DNA from 3 places in the Actinomadura kijaniata genome. Region 3 is predicted to be linked to each of the others. Evidence: riboswitches for the same ligand, from Rfam matches in the RefSeq annotation. Region 3 holds a riboswitch; each other region holds the start of a gene.
What was found. Region 3 has a riboswitch for thiamine pyrophosphate ahead of thiC (phosphomethylpyrimidine synthase ThiC). Riboswitches for the same ligand answer to the same signal wherever they lie in the genome.
Positions count from the first base shown of each region.

Region 1 (9,645 bases), on a different contig from region 3:
CAGGACGTTGCCCTCGACCAGGTCCGGGAGCGGGGCCTCGCCCGGCACCCCGGCCAGGTGGACGATCCCGTCCGCGCCCTCCACCAGGGGGACCGCCGCGCCGGGGTCGGTCAGGTCGGCCGTCCGGGCCTCCTCGTTGGGGGCCTCGGCGGTCAGCGGCACGCGGTCGACGAGGACGAGCCGCTCGGCCTCCCGCCGCAGCGGCTCCCGCAGCACCGATCCGATCCGGCCCGCGGCGCCGGTGAGGACGACCGTTCCCAGTGACATGAACGCACCTCCGCGAGGCTTCCTCCCACCGGCCGCCGACGCGAAACGCGGACGCCCGGCTCCCGCCGGGCGTCCGCGTCGTCGGAGGGATCAGTGGTGGTGGGCATGGGCGTGGGCATGGGCGGTGGGGGCGGTGATGGGCGCTTCGAGGGTGAACGCCGCCGTGCGGACCGTGTCGTCGTGCTTGAAGTCCAGGAACATCCGGTAGACGCCGGGGCCCGGGACGGCGACATGGAACGTGACCTCCGGGCCGGGCGGGGTGACGCCGTCGCCCGGTTCGCCGTTCGGGTGGACGTGGACGTAGGCCAGGTCGCCCGCGCGCAGCACCACCAGGTGGCCGTAGGCGGCGAGGTAGGGCTGGAGGTCGGTGACCGGGGCGCCGTCCTTGCGCACCGTCAGCGTGACCATGCCGCCCAGTTCGCCGGTCAGCGTCACCTCGTAGCCGTCGACGACGGCGGTGGGCGCGGGCTCGGGAAGGGGACGCGGGGCGTAGTCGCCCGCGACGGCCAGGTCCGCGCCGAGGGTGAGGGGCCGCCCGAGGTCGCGCGGGGCGATGTCGGTGAAGACCCGGTAGGAGCCCGCCTCGGGCAGGTCCAGCTCGGTGCGCCAGGTGCCGTCGGCGGCGCGTTCGGGGTGCACGTGCCAGAACCCGGTCAGCTCGCGGGTGACGACGATCAGGTGCAGCTCGCGGTCGTGGAGGAGGCCGTACTCGGTGACGGGACGGTCGTCGGGGCCGAGGATCCGGAACGTCAGCTCGTTGCGGCCGGGGCGCAGGACGGTCTGGTCGAGGGCCAGCGTGTAACCGTCCCGGGTGATCTGGAGTCCGCCGGGCGCGGCGTCGGCGTGGTTGGTGTGGCCCGTGGTGTTCATTGTCGCGCTCCCTTCGATGACACCGAATGTATACCCCTGGGGGGTATCTGTCATCAGGGCGAGATGTGATTCGGGACACTCTCCCCTGGTGGGCCGGATCGTTTTCATGGTCGCAATAAACGCGCAGGTGGAGCCGAGTTTCTTTGACAAAGAGTTATATGATGACTACGCAGAGTGAAGTAGGCTTCTCTCGTGCGCAGGAGGTACCGCCAGGTATCGGCCGGCCGCCCCCGTGGGGGAACGTGGCCGGCCCTCCTCGTCGCGGTCCTCCTGCTGACCTGCCTGGCGGGAGTCGGCGGTCCGGCCCCGGCCTCCGCCGTCCAGCCGTACGCGGGCGCGTCGTCCGGCTCCTCCGGAACCATTCCCGAGGAGCAGCGCGGCGGCGAGGAGGGCGGCTCCGGCGAACGCGTGCTGCGCGGCGACGGCGAGGGCGGCCGGGGCGAGAAGCCCGGCGGCCACGCCACCGCCCGGGGCCGGTCGGCCGGGCCGTTCGCGGCGCGGCCGCTGCCGTTCCGGCTCCTGACGGTCATCGTCCCGAACGCGCTCCCGCCCCTTCCCGCGGCCGCGCACCCGGCCCCGCTGTCCGGCCCCCGGGCGGGCCCGGCCCGCCGGACCCCCGGCGCGCGCCTGCTCACCGGCCTCCAGGTCTCCCGGACGTGACCCGCCCCGCGGGCCCTCGGCGACCGCCGAGCCGCCCGCGTCCGGCGACATCCGTCCAGACCGGCAGACAAGGGAGCGGGAATCCATGCGCGTCCGGGACGTTCAGGTCATCACCGAAAAGTGGTACTTCTACTGCATGAACTGCCTCTGCTCGTGGCAGCGGGACTTCGAGGCACGGCACTGCGACGACGGGCACGGCGGCGACCACGTCGTCTGGCGGCTCAACGGCCACGCCGCGCTGCCCCCATGGGTGGACCCCCTCTGCCCGACCTGCCAGGGCTTCCAGGTCAAGGCGTTCCCGGGAGGACCCCGAGGGCTGGTCCCCGCCCAGCGGTGACCCCGGCGAAGCGGACGGAACAGGCCCCGCCCGAACCCGGGCGGGGCCTGTTCCCGTGGAGCGTCCGCTCCTGGATCACTCGGCGTTCAGCGGATTGAAGCCGCGCAGCCGCAGGCTGTTGCTGACCACGAAGACCGAGGAGAACGCCATCGCCCCACCGGCGATCATGGGGTTGAGCAGTCCGGCGGCGGCCAGCGGCAGGGCGGCCACGTTGTAGGCGAACGCCCAGAACAGGTTCCCCTTGATGGTGCGCAGCGTGCGCCGCGACAGCCGGATCGCATCGGCGGCGGCCCGCAGGTCCCCGCGCACCAGGGTCAGGTCCGAGGCCTCGATCGCCACATCGGTGCCGGTGCCCATCGCCAGGCCCAGGTCGGCCTGGGCGAGCGCGGCGGCGTCGTTGACCCCGTCGCCCACCATCGCCACGGTGCGGCCCTCGCCCTGGAGACGCTTGACCGCCTCGACCTTGTCGGCCGGCAGCACCTCGGCGATCACCTCTTCGATCCCCACCTGGTCGGCGACGGTGCGGGCCACCGCCTGGTTGTCGCCGGTCAGCAGCACCGGCCGCAACCCCAGCGCCCTGAGCTGGGTGATGGCCTGGGCGGAGGTGGGCTTGACCTGGTCGGCCACGGTCAGCACCGCGCGGGCCTCGCCGTCCCAGCCGACCGCGACGGCGGTGTGCCCGGCCTCGCCGGCCTCGGCCATCGCCTTCTCCAGCTCGGGGGTGAGGTGCTGGGACCATTCGGCCAGCAGTTGCGGGCGGCCTACCAGGACGGCGTGCCCGTCCACGATGCCCTGCACGCCCAGGCCCTCGACGTTGGCGAAGTCCTCGACCCCGGGCAGCTCCCCGACCCGCTCGACCGCGCCCTTGGCGATGGCCTGGGCGATCGGGTGCTCGGAGGCGTCCTCCAGCGCCCCGGCCAGCTTCAGCACCTCGTCCTCGGTGGCGTTGCCGGCGGTGATCACTTCGGTCAGGGTCATCCTGCCGGTGGTGACGGTGCCGGTCTTGTCCAGCACCACGGTGTCGATGCGGCGGGTGGACTCCAGCACCTCCGGACCCTTGATCAGGATGCCGAGCTGCGCGCCGCGCCCGGTGCCCACCAGCAGCGCGGTGGGGGTGGCCAGGCCCAGGGCGCACGGGCAGGCGATGATCAGCACGGCGACCGCGGCGGTGAACGCCGCCGCGATGCCGGTGCCGGTGCCGATCCAGAAGCCCAGCGTGGCCACCGCGATCGCGATCACGATCGGCACGAAGATCCCTGAGATCCGGTCGGCCAGCCGCTGCACCTGGGCCTTGCCGGTCTGGGCCTGCTCCACCAGCCGCGCCATCTGCGCGAGCTGGGTGTCGGAGCCGACGCGGGTGGCCTCCACCACCAGCCGCCCGCCCGCGTTCACGGTCGCGCCGACCACGGTGTCGCCGGGCCCGACCTCGACCGGGACGGACTCGCCGGTCAGCAGGGAGGCGTCCACGGCCGACGATCCCTCGCGCACGACGCCGTCGGTGGCGATCTTCTCACCGGGCCGCACCACGAACCGGTCTCCCACCGCCAGCCGGCCGGCGGGGACGCGCTCCTCGCGGCCGTCGCGCAGGACCGAGACCTCCTTGGCGCCCAGGTCCAGCAGGGCGCGCAGCGCGGCTCCGGCGCGGCGCTTGGAGCGGGCCTCGAAGTAGCGCCCGGCCAGGAGGAAGGCGACCACTCCGGCGGCGGCCTCCAGATACATGTTGGCCGAGCCGTCGGTGCGGGTCATGGAGAACTCGAAGCCGTGCTTCATGCCCGGGGTCCCGGCGGTGCCGAAGAACAGCGCCCACAGTGACCAGCCGAACGCCGCCAGGGTGCCCAGCGAGACCAGGGTGTCCATGGTGGCCGCGCCGTGCCGCAGGTTGGTCCAGGCCGCCTTGTGGAACGGCCACCCGGCGTAGACCACCACGGGGGCGGCCAGGGTGAGCGAGAGCCACTGCCAGTTGGTGAACTGCAACGCCGGCACCATCGCCATCGCGATCACCGGGACCGCCAGCACCAGCGCGGTGGCCAGCCGCTGGCGCAGCGGCCGCAGCTCGTCGGCTCCGGCGGGTTCCGCCTCGTCACCGGCGCCGTCGTCCTTGGGCGGCGGGGGCGGCGCGGCGGTGTAGCCGGCCTTCTCCACCGAGGCGATCAGTTCCTGGACCGAGATGCCGTCGGGGTATTCGACCTTGGCCTTCTCGGTGGCGTAGTTGACGGTCGCGGTCACGCCCTCGATCTTGTTCAGGCGCTTCTCGATGCGGGCGGCGCACGACGCGCAGGTCATCCCGCCGATCGCCAGCTCGATCTGCCCGGTCGTGCTGCCGGTGCCCATTGCTCGCTCCTCTCGGTGATCTTCGTGCGGGACGTCTCAGTGCGTGTGTCCGTCGTCCCCGTGTCCGCCGTCTCCGGCGGGCGGCGGGGTCGCGGCCGTTCCCGCCCGCGCGGTGAACTCGGCGGTGCGGACCTTGCCCTCATGCTGGAAGTCCAGGTAGAGGCGGTATGTTCCGGTGCTCGGGACCTCGGCGTGGAACGTGATGTCCGGCCCCGGCCTGGTCCTGCCGTCGCCCGGTTCCCCGTCCGGGTGGACGTGGAGGTAGGCCAGGTCGCCGCCGCGCAGCGCGACCAGGTGACCGTACGCCTCAAGGTACGGCTCCAGGTCGGTGACGGGCCGGCCGTCCTTGCGCACCGACAGGGTCAGTTTGCTGCTGCGCCCGGGGACGAGGTCGCCGTTCAACGTGACCTCGTAGCCGTCGACGCGGGCGGTGCGCCCGGGTTCGGGCAGCGGCTTCGGCTTCTGCTCGCCGGGCGCGACGACGTCGGTTCCCAGCGTGAGCTGCCGCTTGGCGCCCTGCGGCTTGACGTCGGTGAAGAAGCGGTAGGTCCCGGCGTCGGGCAGGGTCAGCGGGATCGACCAGACCCCGCCCCCGGCCTGCCCTTCGAGCAGGGTCGGGTGCAGGTGCTGGAACCCCGACAGGTCCCGCCGCGCGACGATCAGGTGCAGCTTCTTGCCGTGCAGGGCCTCGTAGGCGGTGACGGGCTTGCCGTCCGGGCCGTTCACCGTGAACCGGAAGTCGGTCCGCTCGCCCGGCTCGACCGTCGTGGTGGCCGGGACGAGCGTGTAGCCGTCCTCGGACACCTGGAGTCCGCCCGGGACGGGGGAGGTCGCCGGCGCGTCGCCGCCGCCGTGGCCGTCGCCGTGCCCGCCGCTCTGCGTTGCGTTCCGGGCGCCACCCGCCTGGTGGCCGTGTCCGCCGGTCTCGGCGGTCGCGCCGACGGGGCCGGTGATCTGCCCGACCCCGACGGCGCCTCCGAAGACGGCGGCCAGGCCCAGGGCGAACGCCCCCAGCTTGGTCGCGACGTTCATGTCACACCTTCACCTCGTAGCCGGCCTCCTCGACGGCGTCCCGCACCCGGGCGTCGTCGAGCGGGCCGTCGCTGGTCACGGTCACCTTGCCGGTCGCCAGGTCCACGTCCACGGCGGTCACCCCGGCGATCTGGCCGACCTCCTGCCTGACGGAGCCGACGCAGTGGCCGCAGGTCATTCCGGCGACGGTGTAGGTGGTGTCAACGCTCATCCCGAACCTCCCTCTCAAGTACCCCTAGGGGGTATCTCATGACCTCGATAGTACTCATCAGGGCCGGGATTGCAACCCCTAGGGGGTATGGGTTCCCCGTGACCTGGGACACACCGGACGCGCGGGCGTCTCCCGGCCCCGGGCCGGGCCGCCCGTTCCCGCTCGCGGCGAGTGACCGGAAACGCCGTCTAGCGGGGACGGCCGTGGATGGGAGGACTTTGGGCGCCTTGTTACACGGAAGTTATCCACAGGATGCGTGGAGCCGGAGACGGTAATCCCTAGGGTTTTTGTCCTCTGGTGACCGGATAGCCAGGGTGAATGTCGCGAAGTTCCCGAGGGTCGCGAAGTTGTCCACAGGACTGTCCACAGCTTTCCACAAGCCTGTGGGTTTCTTCGTCGCGAAGCCTTGACGGAAGATCGACTCGATCGATGGTCTCGCACGTCCCCGGACAAGGGAACGGCCCCGGCCGGGCGGCCGGGGCCTTTTTCCCGCGGTCGAGCCGGAACGGGGAGGGCTCGTCCGCGTCGGCGGACCTGTGGGGTCGGGGACGGCGGGCCGGTCGGAACGCGGGCTCAGCGGACCTTGGGGACGTCGCCGAACAGCGGACCCACGCTGCTCCAACGGTGCAACTCGCAACCGTCGGTGCGGGTGAACTTGGCGTCGACCGGCCTGCCCTGCCAGGTGCCCCTGACCGTGGCGACCTCAGGGCCGCCGTAGATCTTCGTGCAGATCCGGTCCTTGGGCGGAGGCGCGAAGGGGTCCTTGGCCTTGGCGAGCGCCGCGCACGCCTCCCTGGCCTTCGGATGGTCGCCGCCCGGCGGATCGCAGGTCAGCTTCCAGGTCTTCGCGGGCGCCTCGGGCGACGCCTTGACCTCGACGGTGAGGGAGTCCCCCGCCGGTGGCGTGGGGACGACCGAGGTGGCGGGGGGCTTGTCAGCGGGTCGGTTGTTCGTGGCCTGCTGGGAGCCGCATCCCGCCAGTGGCAGGATCATGGCCAGACTGGACGTGGCGAAAAGGAGCGTCCGATACCGCATGCGGAATTCGACGCAGGGGCGCTCCACACGGTTCCATGGAGGTGTGATGTTTTTCGGGGACGACGTACCGGCGGTGGACGCGGCCGAGGTTCCGCAGGACGCGTACCTGCTGGACGTCCGTGAGGACGACGAGTGGGAGGCGGGCCACGCGCCCGAGGCCGTGCACATCCCGATGGGGGAGCTGAGCGACCGCGCCGCCGAGATCCCGCGCGACCGCGAGATCTTCGTGATCTGCCGGTCCGGGATGCGGTCGGCGCAGGTCACGGTCGCGCTCAACCAGGCGGGCTGGGTCGCCCGGAACGTGGACGGCGGCATGAAGCGCTGGGCCGAGAACGGCCGCCCCATGGAGGCGGGCCCCACCCAGGACGGCCCGCCGTACGTCGCCTGACCGGCGGATCCCGGCCGGTCGGCAGCCGGGGCCGAGGCGGTTCCCCTTCAGGACCTGCCGTCCGCCGACCGTGACCGTGAAGTCCCCGCGCACGAAGTCGGCCCGGTCGTCCGGGGAAATCGAGTCGATCCGGCCGCTGGGCGCCACGGCCTGCCCGTCGTTCGTGCGGCCGGTACAGGCCACCGGACCGGGGCCGCGCCCCTGCGCGGGCGGGGTCGCCGTCGCCGCAGCCGGTGAGCGGCAGCACTCCCGCGCCCACCGCCAAGATCAGTGCTCGTGCCCTCATTTCCGGAGCATAGGCGGGTTCACCAGGGGTATCGGGTGGCTCGGCGGTGAGGGTACGATTTCCGACCGACCGAAACAACGCGGGAGCTCGGGTCAGCCGGGCTGAGAGGGTGACCGGAGGCGTCACCGACCGCCTGAACCTGTCCGGGTAATGCCGGCGTAGGGAGTGTGACCCCGTGACGTCCGCCGTCGAAGAACGCCCTCAGCCCGCCGAGGCCCCCCTCACCCTCGACGAACCCGCGCCCAGGGTGCTCGGGTTCTGGGACCAGGGGGCGTTCTGGGCCAACCTCGGGGTGAGCCTGTTCGCCTTCTCCGGGGCGTACACGCTGCTCGCCCCGGACGAGAACGGCCGGCCGACGATGTCGATCGTCGCCGGGATCGTCGCGATGATCGTCGGAACGGCCGTCGGCGGGCTCATGCTCGGCCTGGCCGCCGCGCCCGGCGCGATCACCGGCAAGCCCGCGATGGTGCTGCTGCGCGGGCTGTTCGGCGCGCGGCTGTCCTACGTCCCGACCGTGCTCAACATCGCCCAGCTCATCGGCTGGGGGACGTTCGAGCTGATCGTCATCGCCGACGCGGCGCGGGCCCTGTACGACGGGCTGCCCCGCGAGGTGTACGTGATCGCGGCCGGGGTGCTCACCACCGCGCTGACGATCTGGCCGCTGGGGTCGGTGCGGCTGCTGCGGCGGTACGTCACCGCCGCCGTGCTCGTCGCGCTGGTCTACTTCTACGTGCAGCTGCTCCGGGAGCCGCTGCCCGACCTGACGCAAGGCTCGTGGGGCGGGTTCTGGATCGGCGCGGACGCGGCGCTGGCCGTCTCGATCTCGTGGGTGCCGGTCGCGGCCGACTACACGCGGCACGCGCGCAGCGCCCGGGGCGCGTTCGGCGCGGCGGCGATCGGCTACTCCGTCACGCAGATCTTCGCCTACATCCTGGGGCTGCTGGCGCTGGCGCTGGTCGCGGGCGACTCGGGCAAGGTGTTCGACCCGTTCCTGCACGTGGCACTGGGCGTGGTGTTCTTCGCGGTGTTCGTGCTGCGGGAGGCCGACCAGTCGTTCGCCAACGTCTACTCCACCGCCGTCTCCATCCAGAACCTCGTGCCCAGGGCCGACCGGCGGGTGCTGACCGTCACCCTCGGCGTGCTGATCACCGGGCTGGCGCTGCTGCTGGACATCGGCGACTACGCCAGTTTCCTGTCACTGATCGGTTCGGTGTTCGTTCCCATGCTGGGAGTGCTGGCCGCCGACTTCTTCCTCGGCGGCGGGCGGCGCGGCTGGAACACCGACCGCGACGCGCCGTCCCGCTGGAGCATGATCGTCGCCTGGCTGGCCGGGTTCGTCACCTACCAGATGATCTACCCCGGCGCGGTGGGCTGGTGGGCCGCGTTCTGGAAGGACCTCCAGGGCACGGTCGGGTTCACCCCGCAGTCGTGGATGAGCGCGTCGCTGCTGTCGTTCCTGGTGGCCGGGCTCGCGGCGCTGCTGGCCGGCCGGCTGGCGCGCCGGTCGTCCTGACCGGGCCCGGCGGCGGCCGTCACCCGTGAAGTGGCGTTCCTCCGGAGGTGACCGGAAGGTCGCAAGAACCTTTCGGTGGCCGTTGCCCGGCGCCGCCCCACCATCCGGTGGCACGATGGCAGTCGTGCACGACCTCGCCCACGACTCGATCGCCCGCGCCGTCCTCGACAGCGCGGCCGACGCGATCGTGGCCGTCGACAACCGCTACCGCGTCACGGTGTGGAACCCGGCGGCCGAGCGGATGTTCGGCTGGACCGCCGGGGAGATGCTGGGCCGCGTCCCGCCGATCGTCCCCGACGAGCTGAAGGCCGAGCACAACGCCGTGCAGGAGCGCCTGCTCACGCGGGGCGACGGCGGCGGCCAGATCTCCATCGCCACCCGCCGGTTCCACCGCGACGGGCGGCTGATCGACGTGCGGATCGACACCAGCCTGCTGCGGGACGCCACCGGCGAGCAGCTCGGCTGGGTCGGGGTGTACCACCCGGTCGAGGAGGACGAGGTCGCCGCGCACCACATGGCCGAGCGCGCCCGCCTGGTCCGCCGCCTCAACCACGTCGTCGCCGACCTCGGCACCGAGCTGGACCTGGCCGAGGTGCTGGACCGCATCACCACCGCGCTGATCGAGCTGACCGGCGCGGACGCGGGCGGCTTCGTGCGGATCGAGGACGGCCGGCGGCTGCGGCTGGTCAGCATGCACGGCCTGCCCGCCCACCTG
Region 1 is NZ_JACJIA010000002.1:528,139-537,783, reverse strand. It holds gene HNR61_RS09740 (NAD-dependent epimerase/dehydratase family protein) at 1-267, opposite strand, end outside; gene HNR61_RS09735 (DUF8832 domain-containing protein) at 358-1,137, opposite strand; gene HNR61_RS09730 (hypothetical protein) at 1,330-1,797, shown strand; gene HNR61_RS09725 (hypothetical protein) at 1,883-2,134, shown strand; gene HNR61_RS09720 (heavy metal translocating P-type ATPase) at 2,210-4,465, opposite strand; gene HNR61_RS09715 (DUF8832 domain-containing protein) at 4,502-5,497, opposite strand; gene HNR61_RS09710 (heavy-metal-associated domain-containing protein) at 5,499-5,708, opposite strand; gene HNR61_RS09705 (SSI family serine proteinase inhibitor) at 6,282-6,701, opposite strand; gene HNR61_RS09700 (rhodanese-like domain-containing protein) at 6,790-7,131, shown strand; TPP riboswitch at 7,487-7,598, shown strand; gene HNR61_RS09695 (purine-cytosine permease family protein) at 7,593-8,930, shown strand; gene HNR61_RS09690 (sensor histidine kinase) at 9,046-9,645, shown strand, end outside.
Region 1: it holds a riboswitch for thiamine pyrophosphate, as region 3 does, so the genes downstream of both, HNR61_RS09695 (purine-cytosine permease family protein) here and thiC (phosphomethylpyrimidine synthase ThiC) in region 3, are expected to answer to the same signal.

Region 2 (9,645 bases), on a different contig from region 3:
GGGCGACCTGTGCCTGGCGTGGTCGGCGGAGATGTTCGAGGCCAGCGGGCTGGAGGAGGAGCGCCGCGCCGCCGGGCGGCAGGTCTACGACCTGATGCGCACCGAGGTCATGTGCGGCCAGTACCTGGACCTGCTGGAGGGGGTGCGGGCGCAGGGCACGGTCGGCCGGGCCCTGAAGGTCGTGGAGTACAAGAGCGCCAAGTACACCATCGAACGCCCCCTGCACCTGGGCGCGGCGCTGGCGGGCGCGGACGCGGCCACGATGGGCGCGCTGACCAACTACGGGCTGCCGCTGGGCATCGCGTTCCAGTTGCGCGACGACGTGCTGGGCGTGTTCGGCGACCCGGACGAGACCGGCAAGCCCGCCGGGGACGACCTGCGCGAGGGCAAGCGGACCGCGCTGGTGGCGCTGACCCTGGAGCGGGCCGGCGAGACCGCCGCCGCCGAGCTGGAGCGCCGGCTGGGCGACCCCGCCCTGGACGAGGCCGGGGTGGACGCGCTGCGCACGATCATCACCGAGTCCGGCGGGCTGGCGGCCTGCGAGGAGATGATCGAGAAGTACGCGGGTCAGGCGCACCGGGCGCTGAACATCGCGCCGATCACCGCCGAGGCGCGCGACGCGCTGGCGGACCTGGCCGTGAAGGCCACCGCCCGCCAGTCCTGAGACGGCCCCGGCGCGGCCACGGGCGCGGGTTTACCGCCGCGCCGAAAGTGACTCGTTCCGGCCAAATGCGTCCCGTGGGGTAGCACCGTCCCACCGTCCGGTGGCACAAATGTCGCCATGGCCGCCGAACCGCGCATCCCCCCGCTCCCCGAGAACCAGTGGGACGACGTCCTGAAGGCCGTGGCCGCGACCACCGGCCCGCTGCACGTCTTCACCACCCTGGGCCGCCACCCCGAGCTGTTCGCCGCCTGGATCGGCCTCGGCTCGCGGCTCCTGATGAAGGGCACGCTGGGCGACCGCGTCCGGGAGCTGGCGATCCTGCGCACCGCCCACCACCGGTCCTGCGGCTACGAGTGGACGCACCACCACCGGCTGGGCCTGGCGGCGGGGCTGACCGAGACCGAGATCGCCGCGCTGCGCCATGACCGGGACGCCCACCCCTGGGACCCCGGGGACCGCGCCGTCCTGCGCGCCGCCGACGAGCTGCACGCCACCGGCACGCTGGGCGACGCCGCCTGGGCCGACCTCGCCGGGCGGTTCGACGAGCGCGGGCTGATCGAGCTGGTCATGCTGATCGGCCACTACCACATGCTCGCGTTCGCGCTGAACGCCCTGCGCGTCCAGCCGGAGGAACCGGACCGTCCGGAGGAAGGCGGGTCCCGCTGATGGGCGCCGCGAAACGCTGGATCGCGGCCACCGGTTCCCTGGCGTCGGCGCTGGCGCTGCTGTCGGCCCCCGCGCCCGCGCAGGCGGCGGAACGTTGCGGGGACCCCGCGCGCCGCCCCTGGTGCGACACGAAGCTCACGCCCGACCGGCGCGCGGCCCTGCTGCTGGCGAAGCTGACCGGGGACGAGAAGATCGGGCTGCTGGCGTCCGACGACCCCTTCGGCGGCCCGCTCGGCGGGATCTCCGAGAACGCCCACGCCGACACCTCCCACGGCGTCCCCCGCCTCGGCGTCCCGCCCCTCTACATGGCCGACGGACCCGCCGGGGTCCGCCAGGGGAGGGCGACCGCGCTGCCCGCGCCGATCGCGATGGCCGCCGCGTTCGACGAGGACGCCGCCGCCCGCTACGGCGCGACCGTCGGGTGGGAGGCCCGGCACCGGGGCAACGACGTGCTGTTCGGCCCGACCGTGGACGTGCTGCGCGCCCCGCTCAACGGCCGCGCGTTCGAGGGCCTGGGCGAGGACCCCCACCTGTCGTCGCGGACCGCCGCGGCCTGGGTGAGGGGCCTCCAGCGGCAGGGCGTGATGGCGTCGGTCAAGCACCTGGCCGTCTACACCCAGGAGACCGACCGGCTGGAGCTGCGGATGAGGGTGGACCCGCGCACCCTGCGCGAGATCTACCTGCCGCCGTTCGAGGCGGCCGTCCGGCAGGGCGGCGCGGCGACCGTGATGTGCGGGTTCGGGCAGGTCAACGGCCGCTGGGCGTGCGAGGACGGCGGCGTCCTCACCGGGATCCTGCGCGGCGAGTGGGGCTTCCAAGGGTTCGTCGTCTCCGACCACACCGCCCTGCACGACGCGACCCGCGGGATCAACGGCGGCCTGGACATGGAGCTGCCGGTCGGCCTGAGGTACAACGCCTGGACGCTCGGGCGGGCCGTCCAGCAGCGGAAGGTCACCTGGGCGACCATCGACGGGCGGGTCCGCGCCATCCTGCGCACGATGTTCGCGTTCGGGGTGTTCGACCGCGCCGCCCATCCCAACGACCTCACCCGCGCCGACCGCGCCGCCAGCGAGGAGACCGCGCGGCGCGTCGCCGAGAGCGGCATGACGCTGCTGAAGAACGCCGGCGGGATCCTGCCGCTGAAGGCCCCGAAGTCGATCGCGCTGGTCGGCCGGGGCGCGGTGGAGAACCCCAGCGGCTTCGGCTCGGCCAAGGTCGAGCCGTTCACCCAGGTCACCCCGCGCGACAGCATCGCGCGGCGGGCCGGGAACGGCACGACCGTCACCCACCACGACGGCCACCACCGGGCGGCGGCGGTGGAGGCGGCGCGCCGGGCCGACGTGGCGGTCGTGTTCGTCTCCGACACCCAGGGCGAGTTCTTCGACAAGTCCTGCCTCACCCTCACCTGCGCCCGCGACCCCCTCAAGGGCGACCAGGACGGCCTGGTCGCGGACGTCGCCGCGGCGAACCCCGACACGATCGTGGTGCTGGAGACCGGCGGTCCGGTGCTCACCCCCTGGGCCGGCCGGGTCAGGGGCGTCGTGCAGGCGTGGTACCCCGGCCAGCGGGGCGGCGAGGCGCTGGCGCGCGTGCTGTACGGGGACGTCGATCCCGGCGGGCGGCTGCCGATGACGTTCCCGGCCGCCGGGAGGGACGCGCCCCTCGCCGGGAACCCGGCCCAGTACCCGGGCGTGGACAAGACCGTGACGTTCTCCGAGGGCGTCATGGTCGGGTACCGGCACTACGACGCCAGGAGGCTCACGCCGCGGTTCCCGTTCGGGCACGGCCTCTCGTACACGACGTTCCGCTACGGCGGGCTGTCGGTGCGGCCGGACCGGGTCCAGGTCACCGTCACCAACACCGGAAAGCGGCCGGGTTACGCGGTCCCGCAGATGTACCTGGGGCTGCCGTCGCCGCGCGCCGGGATCCCGCAGCCGCCCCGCCAGCTCAAGGGGTACGACAAGGTCCTGCTGGCCCCCGGCGCGAGCGCCCGCGTCACGTTCCCGATCACCTCGCGGTCGCTGGCGTACTGGGACGAGGCCGCCAGGGGCTGGCGGGTCGCGCGGGGCTGCTACGCCGTCGGCGTCGGTTCCTCCTCCCGCGACCTTCCGCTCACCGGCCGGTTCGGGCAGAGGGGCGCGGCCTGCTGACCGCGCGTTCGCCGTCGGGCTGCGGGGCGTCGCGGGGACGCGGTACAAATAACGCGGTACAAATGAGGCATTCCCCGTCCGTCCCCCGCCCCGCCGGAGTCCCCCGTGCCGCATGACCCCTCCCCCGCCACCCGGCGGCGGCCGGGCCGTCCCCTCGGCCCCGACGACCCGGACGAGATCGGCGGGTACCCGCTGGTGTCCCGGCTCGGCGAGGGCGGCCAGGGCGTCGTCTACCTGGCGCGCGACCCGGCCCGCAAGGACCGGCCGGTCACGGTGAAGCTGCTGCGCGGCGGCCGGGCCGCCACCGCGCGCGCCCGCGGCCGGTTCGTCAAGGAGGCCGCCGCCGCGCGGCAGGTCACCGGGCGGCACACCGCGCGGGTGCTGGACGCCGACGTCACCGGCGACCGGCCCTACATCGTCAGCGAGTACGTCGAGGGCCCCACGCTCCAGGACGTCGTGGCGGACCGGGGCCCGCTCCGGGGGGACCGGCTGCGCCGGACGGCGCTGGGCAGCGCCGCGGCGCTGGCGGCGATCCACCGGGCCGGGGTCGTGCACCGCGACTTCAAGCCCGGCAACGTCGTGCTCGGCCCCGGCGGCCCCAAGGTGATCGACTTCGGGATCGCCCGGACCGCCGACGCGACCACGCTCACCACCGGGCCCGTCGGCACCCCCGCCTACATGGCCCCCGAGCAGATCGAGGACGAGCCGGTCGGGCCGCCGGCCGACGTGTTCGCCTGGGGCGCGACGATCGTGTACGCGGCGACGGGGCGGCCGCCGTTCGGCACCGGCCCCAACGCCGCCGTCATGCGGCGCATCACCACCCGCCGCCCCGAACTCGGCGACCTGGAGGGGCCGCTGCGCGAGCTGGCCGCCCGCTGCCTGGACAAGAACCCGGCGGCCCGGCCCACCGCGCGCCAGCTCGTGCGGGCGCTGCGCGAGGACCGCGCCCCCGCGCCCAAGCCGCCTCCCCGGGAGATCCCCCGCTACCGGTGGCGGATGATGGTCGCCCTGGCGGTGGTGTCGGTGCTGGGGTTCGCGCTGGGCATCCTGATCTGACGGACCGGGCCCGGGGCTCCGGGGCTCACCAGTGCGGCGGGCGCTCCTCCAGGAAACGCGCGTCGTCGCCGTCGTCGGAACCGCGCCACTCGCCCCAGCCGGTGTCGGTGTCGTCGGATGTCTGGTCGGGCAGCACCGGCAGGTCGTCGTCCAGCTCCACCGGGCGCTCGTCGTCGGGTCGCACGTTCATGTGATCCATTGTCGGGGATGGCGGAACGCGCCCGACCGGGACCCCCCTCGGCACCGGGACCCTCTCAGCACCGGGACCCGGACACCGGCGGCGCGCGTCACAGCTCCGGCAGGCGGCGCGCCAGCTCGGCGGCGGCCGCGCCCGGGTCGGCGGCCTCGGTGATCGCCCGCACCACCACGATCCGGCGCGCCCCGGCGGCCAGCACCTGGTCCAGGTTGGCCGCGTCAATCCCGCCGATCGCGAACCACGGGCGGCCCTCCCGCTGCCCGGCCACGTACTCCAGCAGCTTGGGGCCGGGGGCCTCGCGGCCCGGCTTGGTCGGCGTCGGCCACACCGGGCCGGCGCAGAAGTAGTCCACGCCCGGCTCGGCGGCGGCGGCCGAGGCCTGCTCGTCGGAGTGGGTGGACCGGCCGATCAGGATGTCCTCGCCGGCGATCTGGCGGGCCAGCGGCACCGGCAGGTCGTCCTGGCCGAGGTGCAGCACGTCGGCGTGCGCGGCGCAGGCGACGTCGGCGCGGTCGTTGACCGCCAGCAGCGCCCCGTGCCGCTCGCACGCCTCCCGGAACACCTTCAGGTACTCCAGCTCCCGCCGCGCCTCCAGCCCCTTCTGGCGGAGCTGGACGATGTCGACGCCGCCCGCCAGCACGGCGTCCAGGAACTCCGGCAGGTCCCCCTGCCGCTCCCGGGCGTCCGTGCACAGGTAGAGGCGGGCGCGGCTGAGCCGGGCCCGCAGGGAGACGGCGCGGTCGGAGAGCAGGTGCCTGGACACTGGGGGTGGTGTTCCTTTCCGGGGCGTGGGGCCACGGGCCACGGGGCGAACCCCGTGGCCCGTGGCCCCGTCAGTTCAGCGGTCGAACGGGTGGAGGCTCAGAAGGCCAGGGCCTGGGCGCGGCGGCGCACCTCGGTGCCCCGGTTCTCGCTGAGCGCCTGCACGGGCGTGCCGGGCAGCGTGTCGTCGGCGGTGAACAGCCAGCGCAGCGTCTCGACCTCGCCGTAGCCCGCGTCCGACAGCAGCGTCAGCGTTCCCGGCAGGCCCTTGATGACCTGGCCGTCGTGGATGAACGCCGCGGGCACGACGAGCACCCCGTCGCGCCGGACCGCCAGCAGCTTGCGCTCGCTGATGAGCTGCTTCAGGCGGTTGATCTTGATGCCGAGGCGCTCGGTCGCCTCCGGGAGGGTCAGCCACTCCCCGACCAGGGTGTCGGTGCGGGGGTCGAGCGCGTTCTCAACGGTCGTGTGCGTCTGGGTCACGCCCCCTTGCTACCACGTCCCGCCGAAAGTCAAACCCTCAGCTCCGCGCCGCCTGGCGCACCGGGACGTCCGGATCGGCCAGCGCGCCGGGGTCCACCGGCGTCCCGGCGGCGATCAGGCGCCTGGCCTGGACGAGGTCGCGGGGCCGGTCCACGGTCAGGATCGCGTCGAGGCGGTCGCCGGTCAGCCACGCCACGGCCCATCCGCGGTCCGCCGGGTCGCCCCGGCGCACCATCCGCTCGGAGGCGGCGTGGAAGCCCGCGTACTGGACCATGCGGCCGAACTGCTCGGACCAGAAGTAGGGGGCGGCGTCGTAGGCGGCGTCCTGGCCGAGGAGGGTCGCGGCGGCGACCTCGGGGGCGTTGAGGGCGGTGTCCCAGTGCTCGACCAGCAGGCGGCGGCGGTAGCGCTCCGACCACCAGGCGGCCACGTCGCCGACGGCCACGACGTCGGGGCGGGCGGCGCCGCCGGCGTGGGCGCGCAGGGAGGCGTCGACGACCACGCCGCGCTCGACGTCCAGGCCGGAGCCCTCCAGCCAGGCGACCTCGGGGCGCACGCCGACGCCGACCACGATCTCGTCGGCGTCGATCCGGCCGCCGTCGGCCAGGAGCAGGTGCCCGTCCCCGACCGAGGCGACCTTGACGCCGGTGCGCAGCCCGACGCCCGCCTCGGCGTACCAGGGGGCGGTCAGCGCGCCGACCTCGGGGCCGAGCGCGTGCGCCAGGGGCGTGTCGGCGGCCTCCACGACCGTGACGGCGCAGCCCTTGCGCGCGGCGGTGGTGGCGACCTCCGCGCCGATCCAGCCCGCGCCGACGATCACGACGCGGGCGCCCTCCACCAGGCGCTCGCGCAGCGCCAGGGAGTCGTCGATGGTGCGGACCACGTGCTGGCGGCCGTCGCCGGGCAGGGTGACCGGGGCGGCGCCGGTCGCGATGACCAGGCCGTCGAACGGCAGCTCGCCGGCCGTGGTGGCGAGGACGCCGCCCCCGCCCGCGGCGGCGAGGGTGAGGCCGGTGGCGCGGTCGCCGAGCAGCAGCTCCACGTCCAGCGCGGCCCAGTCGGTGTCCACGGTGGTGTCGTCGCTGTCGCCGGCGAGCACCGCCTTCGACAGCGGAGGCCGGTCGTACGGCCGGTGCCGCTCGGCCGACACGAGCGTCAGCGCGCCCTCGAAACCCTTGCCCCGCAGGGCCTCCACGGCGCGCACCCCGGCCAGCCCGCCGCCTGCGACGATCACCCTGTCCATGGGGCCGAACCCTACTCGGCCGCCGTGCGGCGCAGGCGGGCGGCACCGGAGCACGGCCGGGGGTCGTAGGGTGGAAACCGACAAAGCGCGGGAGTCCGGGCATCGCCGGGCTGAGAGGGCGGCTGAGCGTGCCGCCGACCGCCAGGACCTGATCCGGATCATGCCGGCGAAGGGAGCGCGCATGGACGTTGTGATCATCGGCGCCGGGGTGGTCGGGCTGGCCACCGCGTGGCGGGCCGCCGCCCGGGGCGCGGCCGTCACCCTGGTCGACCCGGCCCCCGCCAGCGGGGCCTCGAACGTCGCGGCGGGGATGCTCACCCCCGTCAGCGAGCTCACCTACGGCGAGGAGCCGCTGCTGCGGCTGGGGCTGGCCTCGCGGGAGCGCTACCCGTCGTTCGTGGCCGAGCTGGAGGAGCTGACCGGGCACGACACCGGGTACCGCGCCGACGGCCTGCTCCAGGTCGCCTTCGACGCCGACGACCTGGCGTCCCTGGAGGACCTGCGGCGCTTCCAGGAGTCGCTGGGCATCCCCAGCGAGGCGCTGAACGGCCGCGAGTGCCGCAGGCAGGAGCCGATGCTCGCGCCGGGCGTCCGGGGCGGGCTGCTGGTCCCCCAGGACGGCTCGATCGACCCCCGGAAGCTGGCGCCCGCGCTGCTGGCGGCGGCCGAGAGGTCGGGCGTCACGCTGGTGCGGCGGCGCGCGGCCGGGATCGTCGTGGAACGCGACACCGCCGCGGGCGTCCGCCTCGACGACGGGACGGTGCTGCGCGCCGACCGGACGCTGCTGGCGGCCGGGCCGTGGTCGGGCGACCTGGAGGGGCTGCCGCCGGGCCTGGTGCCGCCGGTGCGGCCGGTCAAGGGGCAGGTGATCCGGCTGCGCGCGCCGGTGCCGTTCCTGCGGCGCTCCACCCGGGGCCTGGTCCGGGGCTTCCCGATCTACCTGGTGCCGCGCGGCGACGGCGAGCTGGTGGTGGGCGCGACCCAGGAGGAGCTGGGGTTCGACACCCGCGTCACCGCCGGGGGCCTGTGGGAGCTGCTGCGCGACGCCCGCGAGCTGGTGCCCGGCGTCACCGAGCTGGAGTTCGTCGAGGTGTCGGCCGGGCTGCGGCCCGGCTCCCCGGACAACGCCCCGGTGATGGGGCCGACCGCGCTGCCGGGCCTGGTGCTGGGCACCGGGCACTTCCGCAACGGCGTGCTGCTCACCCCGGTCAGCGCCGACGTCCTGGCGGCGGCGCTGCTGGACGGCGCGGTGCCCGAGGTGGGCCGCCCCTTCACCCCCGACCGTTTCGAACAGAGGGTCTGAAAACGTGCAGGTCATCGTGAACGGGCAGCCGCGCGAGCTGCCCGAGGGAACCACCGTGGCCGACGCGGTCGCCACGGTCACCGCGGCCGGGTCCGGGGTCGCCGCGGCGGTGAACGACGAGGTCGTGCGGCGCGCCGACTGGGCGGCCACGACGTTGCGGGACGCGGATCGGCTGGAAGTGCTGACCGCGGTGCAGGGAGGCTGAGGCATGGGCGACGACAGGAACGGGACCGACGCGCTGGTCATCGCGGGGCGGGAGTTCGGCTCCCGGCTGATCATGGGGACCGGTGGCGCGCCGAGCATGCACGTGCTGAAGGAGGCGCTGGTCGCCTCCGGCACGGAGCTGACGACCGTGGCGATGCGCCGGGTGGACCCGGCGGCGCGCGGCTCGGTGCTGGACGTGCTGCGCGAGTGCGACATCGCCGTGCTGCCCAACACCGCCGGGTGCTTCACCGCGGGCGAGGCGGTGCTGACCGCCAAGCTGGCCCGCGAGGCGCTCGGCACCGACTGGGTGAAGCTGGAGGTGATCGCCGACGAGCACACGCTGCTGCCCGACCCGATCGAGCTGGTCGACGCCGCCGAGCAGCTGGTGGCCGACGGCTTCACCGTGCTGCCCTACACCAATGACGACCCGGTGCTGGCGCGCCGTCTGGAGCAGGTCGGCTGCGCCGCCGTCATGCCGCTGGGCTCCCCCATCGGCTCGGGCCTCGGCATCCGCAACCCGCACAACATCGAGCTGATCGTGGAGCGCGCGAACGTCCCGGTGGTCCTGGACGCGGGCCTCGGCACCGCCAGCGACGCCGCCCTGGCCATGGAGCTGGGCTGCGACGCGGTGCTGCTGGCCACCGCCGTGACGCGCGCTCGGCATCCGGCGCGGATGGCCGCCGCGATGCGGCACGCCGTGGAGGGCGGGCGGCTGGCGCGGCTGGCCGGGCGCATCCCCCGGCGGCGGTACGCGCAGGCGTCGTCGCCGTTCGAGGGCATCGCCACCTGATTGAAGGACCGCTTAACGGTCGGGTCCAGATTTAGTCGCTGGACCTGAAGGTTCCGGTCGCACGAAACTAGGCGCAACCGGTGCGCACCGTTCGGTGTCCACCGAAATAAACCAGACCTAGGGTGCGA
Region 2 is NZ_JACJIA010000007.1:57,587-67,231, reverse strand. It holds gene HNR61_RS25495 (polyprenyl synthetase family protein) at 1-664, shown strand, start outside; gene HNR61_RS25490 (carboxymuconolactone decarboxylase family protein) at 782-1,330, shown strand; gene HNR61_RS25485 (beta-glucosidase family protein) at 1,330-3,480, shown strand; gene HNR61_RS25480 (serine/threonine-protein kinase) at 3,586-4,536, shown strand; gene HNR61_RS25475 (hypothetical protein) at 4,562-4,726, opposite strand; gene thiE (thiamine phosphate synthase) at 4,824-5,495, opposite strand; gene HNR61_RS25465 (Rv2175c family DNA-binding protein) at 5,594-5,977, opposite strand; gene HNR61_RS25460 (NAD(P)/FAD-dependent oxidoreductase) at 6,015-7,220, opposite strand; TPP riboswitch at 7,298-7,412, shown strand; gene thiO (glycine oxidase ThiO) at 7,402-8,523, shown strand; gene thiS (sulfur carrier protein ThiS) at 8,528-8,728, shown strand; gene HNR61_RS25445 (thiazole synthase) at 8,732-9,517, shown strand.
Region 2: it holds a riboswitch for thiamine pyrophosphate, as region 3 does, so the genes downstream of both, thiO (glycine oxidase ThiO) here and thiC (phosphomethylpyrimidine synthase ThiC) in region 3, are expected to answer to the same signal.

Region 3 (9,645 bases):
GCTGGCGCGGCAGGCCGCCGTCGCCCTGACCACCCTCGACACCGGATCCGCCGACGCCGATGACACCGCCTTCTACCAGGGCAAGCTCGCCGCCGCCCGGTTCTTCGCCGGCACCGTCCTGCCCGAGCTGACCGCGCGGCTGGCCGCGCTGCGCGACACCGACAACGCCCTCATGGACCTGGACGCCGCCGCGTTCTGAGCCGCCGCAGGAGAAGGAGAACCCCATGAGCTTCAACCTCGCGACCATGCTCACCGAGTCGGCCCGGACCCACCCGGACCGGCCGGTCGCGCGCACCGCCCACGGCGACCTCGGCTACGCCGAGCTCGACGCGCTGTCCGGCCGCCTCGCCGCGGGACTGCGCCGCGAGGGCCTGGCGCCCGGCGCGCGCGTGGCGGTGCAGCTGCCGAACCTGCCGCAGTTCCTGGTCGCCTACTTCGGCATCCTCAAGGCCGGGCTCGTCATGGTCCCGATGAACCCGCTGCTGACCGCCGACGAGATCGCCCACCAGCTCGCCGACTCCGGCGCGAGCCTGATGGTCGTGTGGGAGGGGTGCCTGGAGCAGGCCGCCAAGGCCGCCGGGGACGTGCCGCTGTTCGTGGTGGGGAACGCGCCCGAGGGGACCCGCCCGTTCGACGAGTTGTACGACGGCGGCGGCGACACCGGCACCGCGCCGACCGGCCCCGGGGACACGGCCGTCCTCATCTACACCAGCGGCACCACCGGCCGCCCCAAGGGCGCCGAGCTCGGCCACTTCCAGCTCTACATGAACTGCACGGTCTCCAGCGAGCTGTTCGGCGTCGAGGACGACGACGTCGTGATGGCCGTGCTGCCGTTCTTCCACGTGTTCGGGCTGTCGGGCGTCGTCAACACCGCCGTGCGGCGCGGCACCACGATGTCGGTGGTGCCGCGCTTCACCGTCCCGGACGTGCTGGACGCGATCCACCGCCACCGGGTCAGCGTGTTCCTCGGCGTCCCCGCGATGTTCCACGCCCTCACCGAGGCCGACGAGGGCGACCGCGACCTGTCGAGCCTGCGGGTCGCCGGGTCCGGCGGCGCGGCGATGTCCGAGGCGCTGCTGACGCGGTTCGAGGACCGCTTCGGCATCGTCGTGCTGGAGGGCTACGGCATGACCGAGACCGCCAGCACCGCCACGATGAACCGTCCCGGCGAGCGCCGCCCGCTGTCGATCGGCAAGCCCGTGTGGGGCGTGGAGACCAGGGTCGTGAACGCGGCGGGGGAGGAACTGCCGCCCGGCCAGGTCGGCGAGCTGCTGGTGCGCGGCCACTGCGTCACGCGCGGCTACCACGGCAACCCCGCCGCCACCGCCGAGGCGATCCGCGACGGCTGGCTGCACACCGGCGACCTGGCCCGGACCGACGACGACGGCTTCCTCTACATCGTCGACCGGATGAAGGACCTGGTGATCCGGGGCGGCTACAACGTCTACCCGCGCGAGGTGGAGGAGGTCCTGCACGCCCACCCGGCCGTCGCCGAGGCCGCCGTCGTCGGCCGCCCCGACGAGCGCCTGGGCGAGGAGGTCGCGGCGTACGTCGCGCTGCGGCCCGGCGCGGCCGCGACGCCGGAGGAGCTGATCGCCCACTCCCGAGGGCACCTGGCGGCCTACAAGTACCCGCGCGAGGTCGTGATCCTGCCCGAGCTGCCGCGCAACGCCACCGGCAAGCTGCTCAAACGCGAACTGCGCGACCGCTGAGAGCCGGGGATGACGGAACGATCGCCGTTTGCATGATCTTGTCGGGCGTCGGCACTACGGTGCTCCGCATGACCCAGAACGAGGATCTTCTCGTCATCCCCGACGACTGGCGCGCCACCCTCCATCCACGTCGTGGCGGGACGCCCGGCCCCCCGCTCGCGCTCGTCCCGGACGCCGTCTCCACCGTCCGGCGGTGGGTGGAACAGACGCGCGACGAGATCGACTATCTGCTCGACCACCGGTCCAGCCGAACAGAACTGGTCGAATCGGCCCGCGCGTACCTGCGGGGCGAGGCGAACCCCCAAGGCGCCGCCGTGCTCGCGGCCGTCTTCGCCGCGGAGTGGCGGCTACGGGACGATCACGAGTACGGCAAGGAGCCGTTCGCCGTCTTCGCGGACGCGTGGATCGCCGAGCACGGCCTGGTGTTCGCCGCCGTGGCCGCGGTCGAGCTCAGCGGCGTCTTCGTCGACGGTTACTCCTGGGAGGGACGGGAGCACGGGCGCCATCTCCGCATCCGCCGCCTGGACAAGCAGGATTCCGGTCACAACCGCGGTCTGGACTGCCTCGACCGGGTCGCGGGACGCGTCCGCGCCTTCCTCGCGGCCGCCGACGAACCGGAGTACCGGCGGGCCGTCGAGGCGCTGGGCGAGCGCCGCCACGACGGCATGCGGCGCCTGGCCGCCGCCTACCTGGCGCCGACGCAGACGCAGTGGGTCGACGAGCTCTGCGCCACCCTGCCCGACTTGCAGCCGCACACCTGGATGATGGTGCTGCGCACGATGGGGTCGGCCGACCATCTCGCCACGCTGCTCGACACCCAACGCGGGTGGCACTGGCTCGACGGCAGGCCGGGCGTGCTCTCCACGGCCGTCGACGGCGTCGGACCGGCGCTGGCCCCGACGCTGGCCACCGTCGCCGACGAGGAGACCGAGATCGGGCGCGACCCGTACGAGCTCCTGCGGGCGCTCGGCGTGCTGGCGACCGACGAGGCGTTCCGGCTCCTGGTGGACCGCCTCGACCGGCCGCGCGCGCACCGGGCCGTGATCGAGACGGCCCGTCACTTCCCCGAACGGACACTGCGGCTGCTCGGCGAGGCGGCCGTGTCCGGCCCCGCGCCGATCGCCTCCTACGCCCTCCGGCTGCTGCGCGACCATGTGGCGGCCCGTCCCGACGTCACCGCCGCCGTCCTGCCGCGCCTGCCCGCCAAGGTCCGCGAAGTCGTCGAGTCGATCGACGAGCGGGCGGCCGGATGGGCGCCGGAGGCTCCGGTGGAGTCCCTGCCACGACTGCTGGTGGAGCCGCCGTGGACGCGTGGGCATGCCGGATTCAAGCGGGTGACCGTCAAGGGACTCCAACCGCTGACCGGCGGAGTTCCGGGAGAGCCGGAGGAACGGGCGGCGGCCCGTGCCCTCGTTCCCCTCGCCCTCGGAAAGGTCGGCCCGCAGCGTTTCAAGGCCGAAGCCGCCCTCCGGCGCATCGCCGCGGCCGAAGGCGACGAGATGGTCCTTGAGGTGGCCGGCGAATACGGTGCCAAGGCCGCGAAGGCGGCCGGGGCGCTGCTCGCCGCCGACCCCCTGGAGGACCTTCCGGCCGAGATGCCCCGGCGGCCGGTCTGGCGGGATCCGTATCTCCTCCCCCAGGTGCTCCTTCGTGAGAACGGGCTGGCCCTCCCCGCCGACGCGGTCGACCACATCGTCACCATGCTCGCCATCTCCACGCCGGACAAGCCGTACGCGGGCCTCGACGTCGTCAGGGAGATCTGCGATCCCGCCTCCCTGGCCGGACTCGCCTGGCGGCTGTTCGAGTTGTCGGGCCTGCGCGAGCAGGACTTCGACGCGAAAGGGAACTACTGGGTGCTGACCGCCCTGGGGCTGTTCGGCGACGACGAGACGGCGCGCAGGCTCGCGCCGGTGATCCAGGCATGGCCGGGCGACGGCGGCCACCACAAGGCGGTCAGAGGGCTGGACACCCTGCTCGCGATCGGCACCGAGGTGGCGCTGATGCACCTTCACGGCATCGCCACCAGAACCAGGTACAAGGGCCTCGCGAGGCAGGCGCAGGAGCGGCTCGACTCCCTGGCCGAGGATCTCGGGCTGAGCGCCGAGCAGCTCGGCGACCGGCTCGTTCCCGACTTCGGGCTGGACGAGAGCGGCGGGCTGTTCCTCGACTACGGGCCGCGCGGCTTCACCGTGGGCTTCGACGAGCAGCTCAGGCCGTACGTCACCGACGACACCGGCGGAAGGCGCGCGACCCTCCCCAAGCCGGGCGCCCGCGACGACCGGGAGCTGGCCCCGGCCGCCCACAAGCGGTTCGCCGCCCTGAAGAAGGACGTCCGGACCGTGGCCGCCCAGCAGCTCCGGCGCTTCGAACACGCCATGGTCGCCCAGCGCCGGTGGACCGCCGGGGAGTTCCGCGGGCTGATCGTCGAGCATCCGCTGGTGCGGCACGTCGCCCGGCGCCTGGTGTGGATCACCGACGACGGCCGCACGTTCCGCGTCGCCGAGGACCGGACGCTCGCCGACCTCCAGGACGGCGAACTGACCCTGGCCGATCCGACCCGGGTGGGGGTCGCCCACCCGCTCCACCTGCCCGGCAGCCTGGAGTCCTGGGCCGGGGTGTTCGACGACTACGAGATCAGCCAGCCCTTCCCGCAACTGGACCGCCCCACGTACGCGCTGACCGGGCGGGAGCGCGCGAGCACCGAACTGGAACGCTTCCACGACATCACCGTGCCGGTCGGCAGGCTGCTCGGCATGGAACGGCGCGGCTGGCTGCGCGGCGACGCCGAGGACGAGGGCGTCCAGGTCGGTGTCCGCCGGGAACTCCCCGGGGACCGCACCGTCGTCATCGACATCGCACCGGGCATCGTCGTCGGTGACCTCGACCACCGGCCCGAGCAGCGCGTCGTCCGCGTCCGGCTCACCCGGCGGGCCGACTCCCGCCCCCTGCCGTTCTCCGAACCGGACGCGATCACCGCCTCCGAGATCCTCGCCGACATCGTCTGGCTGACCACCGCATGACCACCGCATGACCACCGCATGACCACCGCCGGGCCGTGACCGCCGGATGCGCGGGCCGCCGGCCGAAGGGGACGTGGCCGGGGATGTCGAGGACGGCTCACCGGCTCCGTCCCGGAGGTGGGAACGGCTGGCGCGGCCGTCCCACACCAAGGAGGCCCGGCATGGCGATCCACCGGATGGACGATGTCCTCATCGTCGTCGACGACCTTGAGGCCGTCATCGCCTTCTTCGTCATGTTCGCCGTCGACGACATCGAGGACGTCGTCGCCCGCCTGCGGGCCCACGGCGCCGAACTCGTCGGCGAGGTCGTGCGGTACGAGGACGTCTACCGGCTCTGCTACGTCCGCGGCCCCGAGGGCATCGTCGTCGGCCTCGCCGAGGAACTCGGCTGACGGCGGTGAACGACCGTCCGGCGGGTCCGATGGGCGGGGTCAGGACGTCGGCCGGACCATGCGGCCCACCAGCTCGGCGTACAGCGCGCCGACCTCCGCCGGGGAACGGCGGCCCGACACCCGGTACCACCGCGCCACGTCCACCACCAGCGACAGCGCCGCCAGCGCCGTCACCGGGACGTCCGCCACCTCGAACACGCCCCGCCGGACCCCGTCCTCCAGGATGGCGCGCACGGTGTGCTCGATCTCCCTGCGCAGCCCGGCGACCTCGGCGCGGTGCGCGCCGTCCAGCGAGCGCAGCTCGTCCTCGATGACCCGGCTGGTGGTGTGGTAGCGCGCGCCCCGCTCCACCAGGGCCAGGATCGCCGCGCCCAGCCGCGCCTCCGGGTCGTCGGGGGCTTCGGCGACCGCCTCCCGCACGCGTTCGAGGGTCTGCCGCGTTCCCAGGACGGCGATCCGGTAGAGGAGCTCCTCCTTGGACCGGAAGTGGACGTACAGGCCGCCGGGGCTGAGCCCGGCGTGCTCGGCGATGTCGCGGGTCGTGGTCGCGTGGTAGCCCTTGGCCGCGAACGCCAGCACGCCCGCCACCATCAGCCGCCGCGCGGTCTCCGTCTCGACCACGCCCGCCCAGGCGGCCTCCAGCTCGCGCGCCTCCCGCTCGTTGGACGCCCAGCGGTGCGGCGTCCCGGCCGGACGGCGTGCCATCGTCCCTCCCCGTGAAAAGGCGGTGTGCGGGCCCCGCACCCGCACACCGCCAGCATAGTGAGTGAGCGCTTGCTCACCTACTCGGCCGGGGCGACCGGGAGGTAGACGCGCCCGCCGGCCTCGCGGAACTCGGAGGACTTCTCCTTCATGCCCTCCTCGGCGAACCGCCGCACATCCTGCGTGATCTTCATCGAGCAGAAGTGCGGCCCGCACATGGAGCAGAAGTGCGCGGTCTTGGCCGGGGCGGCCGGGAGCGTCTCGTCGTGGAACGAGCGCGCGGTGTCGGGGTCCAGCGACAGGTTGAACTGGTCCTCCCACCGGAACTCGAACCGCGCGTCCGACAGCGCGTCGTCCCACGCCTGCGCGCCCGGGTGCCCCTTGGCCAGGTCGGCGGCGTGCGCGGCGATCTTGTAGGCGATCACGCCGGCCTTCACGTCGTCCCGGTCGGGCAGCCCCAGGTGCTCCTTGGGCGTGACGTAGCACAGCATCGCGGTGCCGTACCAGCCGATCATCGCCGCGCCGATCGCGGAGGTGATGTGGTCGTAGCCGGGCGCGATGTCGGTGGTCAGCGGGCCCAGGGTGTAGAACGGGGCCTCGGCGCACCACTCCTGCTGGAGCTCGACGTTCTCCTTGATCTTGTGCATCGGGACGTGCCCGGGGCCCTCGTTCATGACCTGGTTGTCGAACTCGGCCGCGATCCGGGTCAGCTCGCCCTGGGTGCGCAGCTCGGCGAACTGGGCCTCGTCGTTGGCGTCGTGGATGGAGCCGGGCCGCAGTCCGTCGCCCAGCGACCAGGTGATGTCGTAGGCCGCGAAGATCTCGCACAGCTCGCGGAAGTGGGTGTAGAGGAAGTTCTCCTCGTGGTGCGCCAGGCACCACGCCGCCATGATCGACCCGCCGCGCGACACGATCCCGGTCTTGCGGCGCGCGGTCAGCGGCACGTACCGCAGCAGCACGCCCGCGTGGACGGTCATGTAGTCCACGCCCTGCTCGGCCTGCTCGATGACGGTGTCCCGGAAGACCTCGTAGGTGAGGTCGGCGGGGTTGCCGCCCACCTTCTCCACCGCCTGGTACAGCGGGACGGTGCCGACCGGGACGGGGGAGTTGCGCAGGATCCACTCGCGGGTGGTGTGGATGTCGCGGCCGGTGGACAGGTCCATGATGGTGTCGGCGCCCCAGCGGGTCGCCCACGTCATCTTCTCGACCTCGTCCTCGATGGAGGACGCCACGGCGGAGTTGCCGATGTTGGCGTTCACCTTCACCAGGAAGTTCTTCCCGATGATCATCGGTTCGATCTCGGGGTGGTTGACGTTGGCGGGCAGCACCGCGCGCCCGGCCGCCAGCTCGGCCCGCACGAACTCCGGCTCCACGCCCTCGCGCAGCGCCACGAACTCCATCTCCGGGGTGATCTCCCCGCGCCGCGCGTACGCGCGTTGCGTGACCGCCCCTCCGGCCGCCCGCCGCGGCCGCCGGGACGGGAAGCCCGCCCGGTCGCGCAGCGGGTCACCGGAACGGCGCCCGTCGTCCTCGGGCCGCGCCGGGCGCCCGTCGTACTCGGCGGTGTCGCCGCGCTCGGCGATCCAGGCCGCCCGCAGCGCGGGCAGCCCGCGCCGCACGTCCGCCTCGTGGTCGGGGTCGGTGTACGGCCCGGAGGTGTCGTAGAGCACGACGGTGTCGCCGTTGGTGAGCGGGACCTCCCGCATCGGGACCCTCAGGTCGGGACGCGACCCCTGGAGGTAGGTCTTACGGGCGTGCGAAACCACGGTGTCGTTCGTCATGACGACTCGATCTCTCCCTACGCCGGCATTACCCGGTCAGGTTCCAGCGGTCAGCGGCCGTCCCAGCCGCAATCTCAGCCCGGTTCGCCGGGCACCCGCGATCTGTCGCCGACGACGTTAACGCGTTCCACCCCCATTGCCGCAACCCGGCCCCGTGAGGTATGGACGAACGCACCGACGACCACCGCGACACACCGCCCCACACCCTGAACAGCCCCAAGCCGCACCGCAGGACAGGGGAGGTCGTTGCGGCGGGGTTTCAGGGGGTGAGCCAGTCGCGGATCAGGGTGGCGGTCTCCTCGGGGCGGTCCAGGTAGAGCATGTGGCCGGCGTCGAGTTCGGCGGCCGCGAAGTCCGCGACGGCCGCGCGGCAGGCGGTGACGTACGCGGGCCGCACGACCCCCGCGCGGGTGGCGACCACCAGGAGGGTGGGCACCTCGCGCGGGGGAGTGGCGGCGGGCCGGGCCATCTCCGAGAACGCCGTCACCACGGCGGCGCGCTCGTACCGCCACCGCCACCGGCCGTCGGCGCCCTGCTCCAGGTGGTCGGCGACCTCGGCGTCCACCGCCTCCGGCGCGGCCTCGGCCCAGCCCCTGGCGCGCTCGGCGCGGGCCTCGGCGGGGTCGGCGAACGAGAGGTCCCGCAGGTACCGGCCCGCGCTCCGGCGCGCGTGCGCCGGATCCAGGCCGATGCCCGGGTCGAGCAGCACCAGGCGGCGCACGCGTTCGGGCGCGGCGCGGGCCAGGTGCACGGCGATCATCCCGCCGTAGGAGTGGCCGACCAGGTCGAACCGCTCCTCCGGGAGCGCCGCGAGGAGGTCGGCGACGTGGGTGTCCACGTCCCACGGCGCGTCGTGGGGGGAACGCCCGTGCCCGCGCAGGTCGGGCGCCAGGACGCGGAAGCCGTCCAGGTGCCGTTCGGCCAGCCGCCGCCAGCGGGCCCCGTGGCCGCCGATCCCGTGCAACGCGACCAGCGGCCGCCCCGCGCCGTGGAAATTCACGTGCAGACCCGTCATGCCGGAATCCTATGATCGCGCCATGCGCGCGGAGGAGACACCGGTCCGGGCCCGGATCGCCGAGCTGACCGACGACATCACGGCACGGCCCGGCCGCGTCCGGGACGAGCCCCCGGGGGAGCTGCTCTACCACGCGGTCCGGGGCGTCCGCGCGGCGGAGGCGGCCGATCCCGGGGCGCTGGCCCGGGAGCTGGCGGCCACGGGCGATCCGGTGCTGCGGGGCGAGGCGCTGCGGATCGTCCGCGAGGCCCTGCACGACGCCGCGCTGACCCCGGCCCGCGCGCGGGGCCTGCTGGTGGGGCTCACCGAGGTCGACGACACCGCGACCGGGGACGTGCTGCGCGAGCTCGCCGAGCCGTGGGCCGCGTTGGAGCCGCTGACACGCGACCGGCTGGCCCGCTTCCTGGGAACGGGCCACGCCGAGGCCGCGCTCGGGACGGCGGCGCGGCACGGGCACGCCGACCTGCTCCGCGAGGTCGCCGCCGACCCCGGGCGCGCCCCGGCGCTGCGCCGCCGGGCGCTGGAGCTGCTCGGCGGACTGGCCCGCCGCGAGGACGTCCCCGCGCTGGTGGGCATCGCCGCCGCCGACCCGCTGCTGCTGGCCGGTCCCGCCGTGCGCTGCCTGCGCGGGATGCACCGGCGCGGCCACTTCCCGGCCCCGGCCGACGTGCCGGGGATCGCCGCGCTGGCCCTCGCCGACCACACCGTGCCCGCCGGCGAGGTCGCCACGGTGCTGTTCACGTGCCGCGCCGAGCTGCTCCGCACGCTCACCGACGGCGACGGGGACTGGCCGAGGCGGCTCGAACTGCTCACCGCGCTGGCCGCCCAGGGCACCGGTGACCTTCCCGTCGGCGACGCCGTCACCCGCGCGCTGCGCACCGCCCGGGACCCGGAGCCGTTCCTGCGCGCCCTGCGCGCCCTGCGGCACGTCCCCGCAGAGGAGGACGTGCTGGAGGCGCTGCCGCGTTCGCCCGGGGCGGCGCTCGACGCGCTGGAGGCCATCGGCGGGGAACGGACGGCGGA
Region 3 is NZ_JACJIA010000005.1:445,175-454,819, forward strand. It holds gene HNR61_RS21875 (acyl-CoA dehydrogenase) at 1-199, shown strand, start outside; gene HNR61_RS21880 (long-chain-fatty-acid--CoA ligase) at 225-1,712, shown strand; gene HNR61_RS21885 (DUF4132 domain-containing protein) at 1,781-4,732, shown strand; gene HNR61_RS21890 (VOC family protein) at 4,894-5,124, shown strand; gene HNR61_RS21895 (TetR/AcrR family transcriptional regulator) at 5,164-5,829, opposite strand; gene thiC (phosphomethylpyrimidine synthase ThiC) at 5,907-7,607, opposite strand; TPP riboswitch at 7,603-7,716, opposite strand; gene HNR61_RS21905 (alpha/beta fold hydrolase) at 7,867-8,622, opposite strand; gene HNR61_RS49305 (HEAT repeat domain-containing protein) at 8,645-9,645, shown strand, end outside.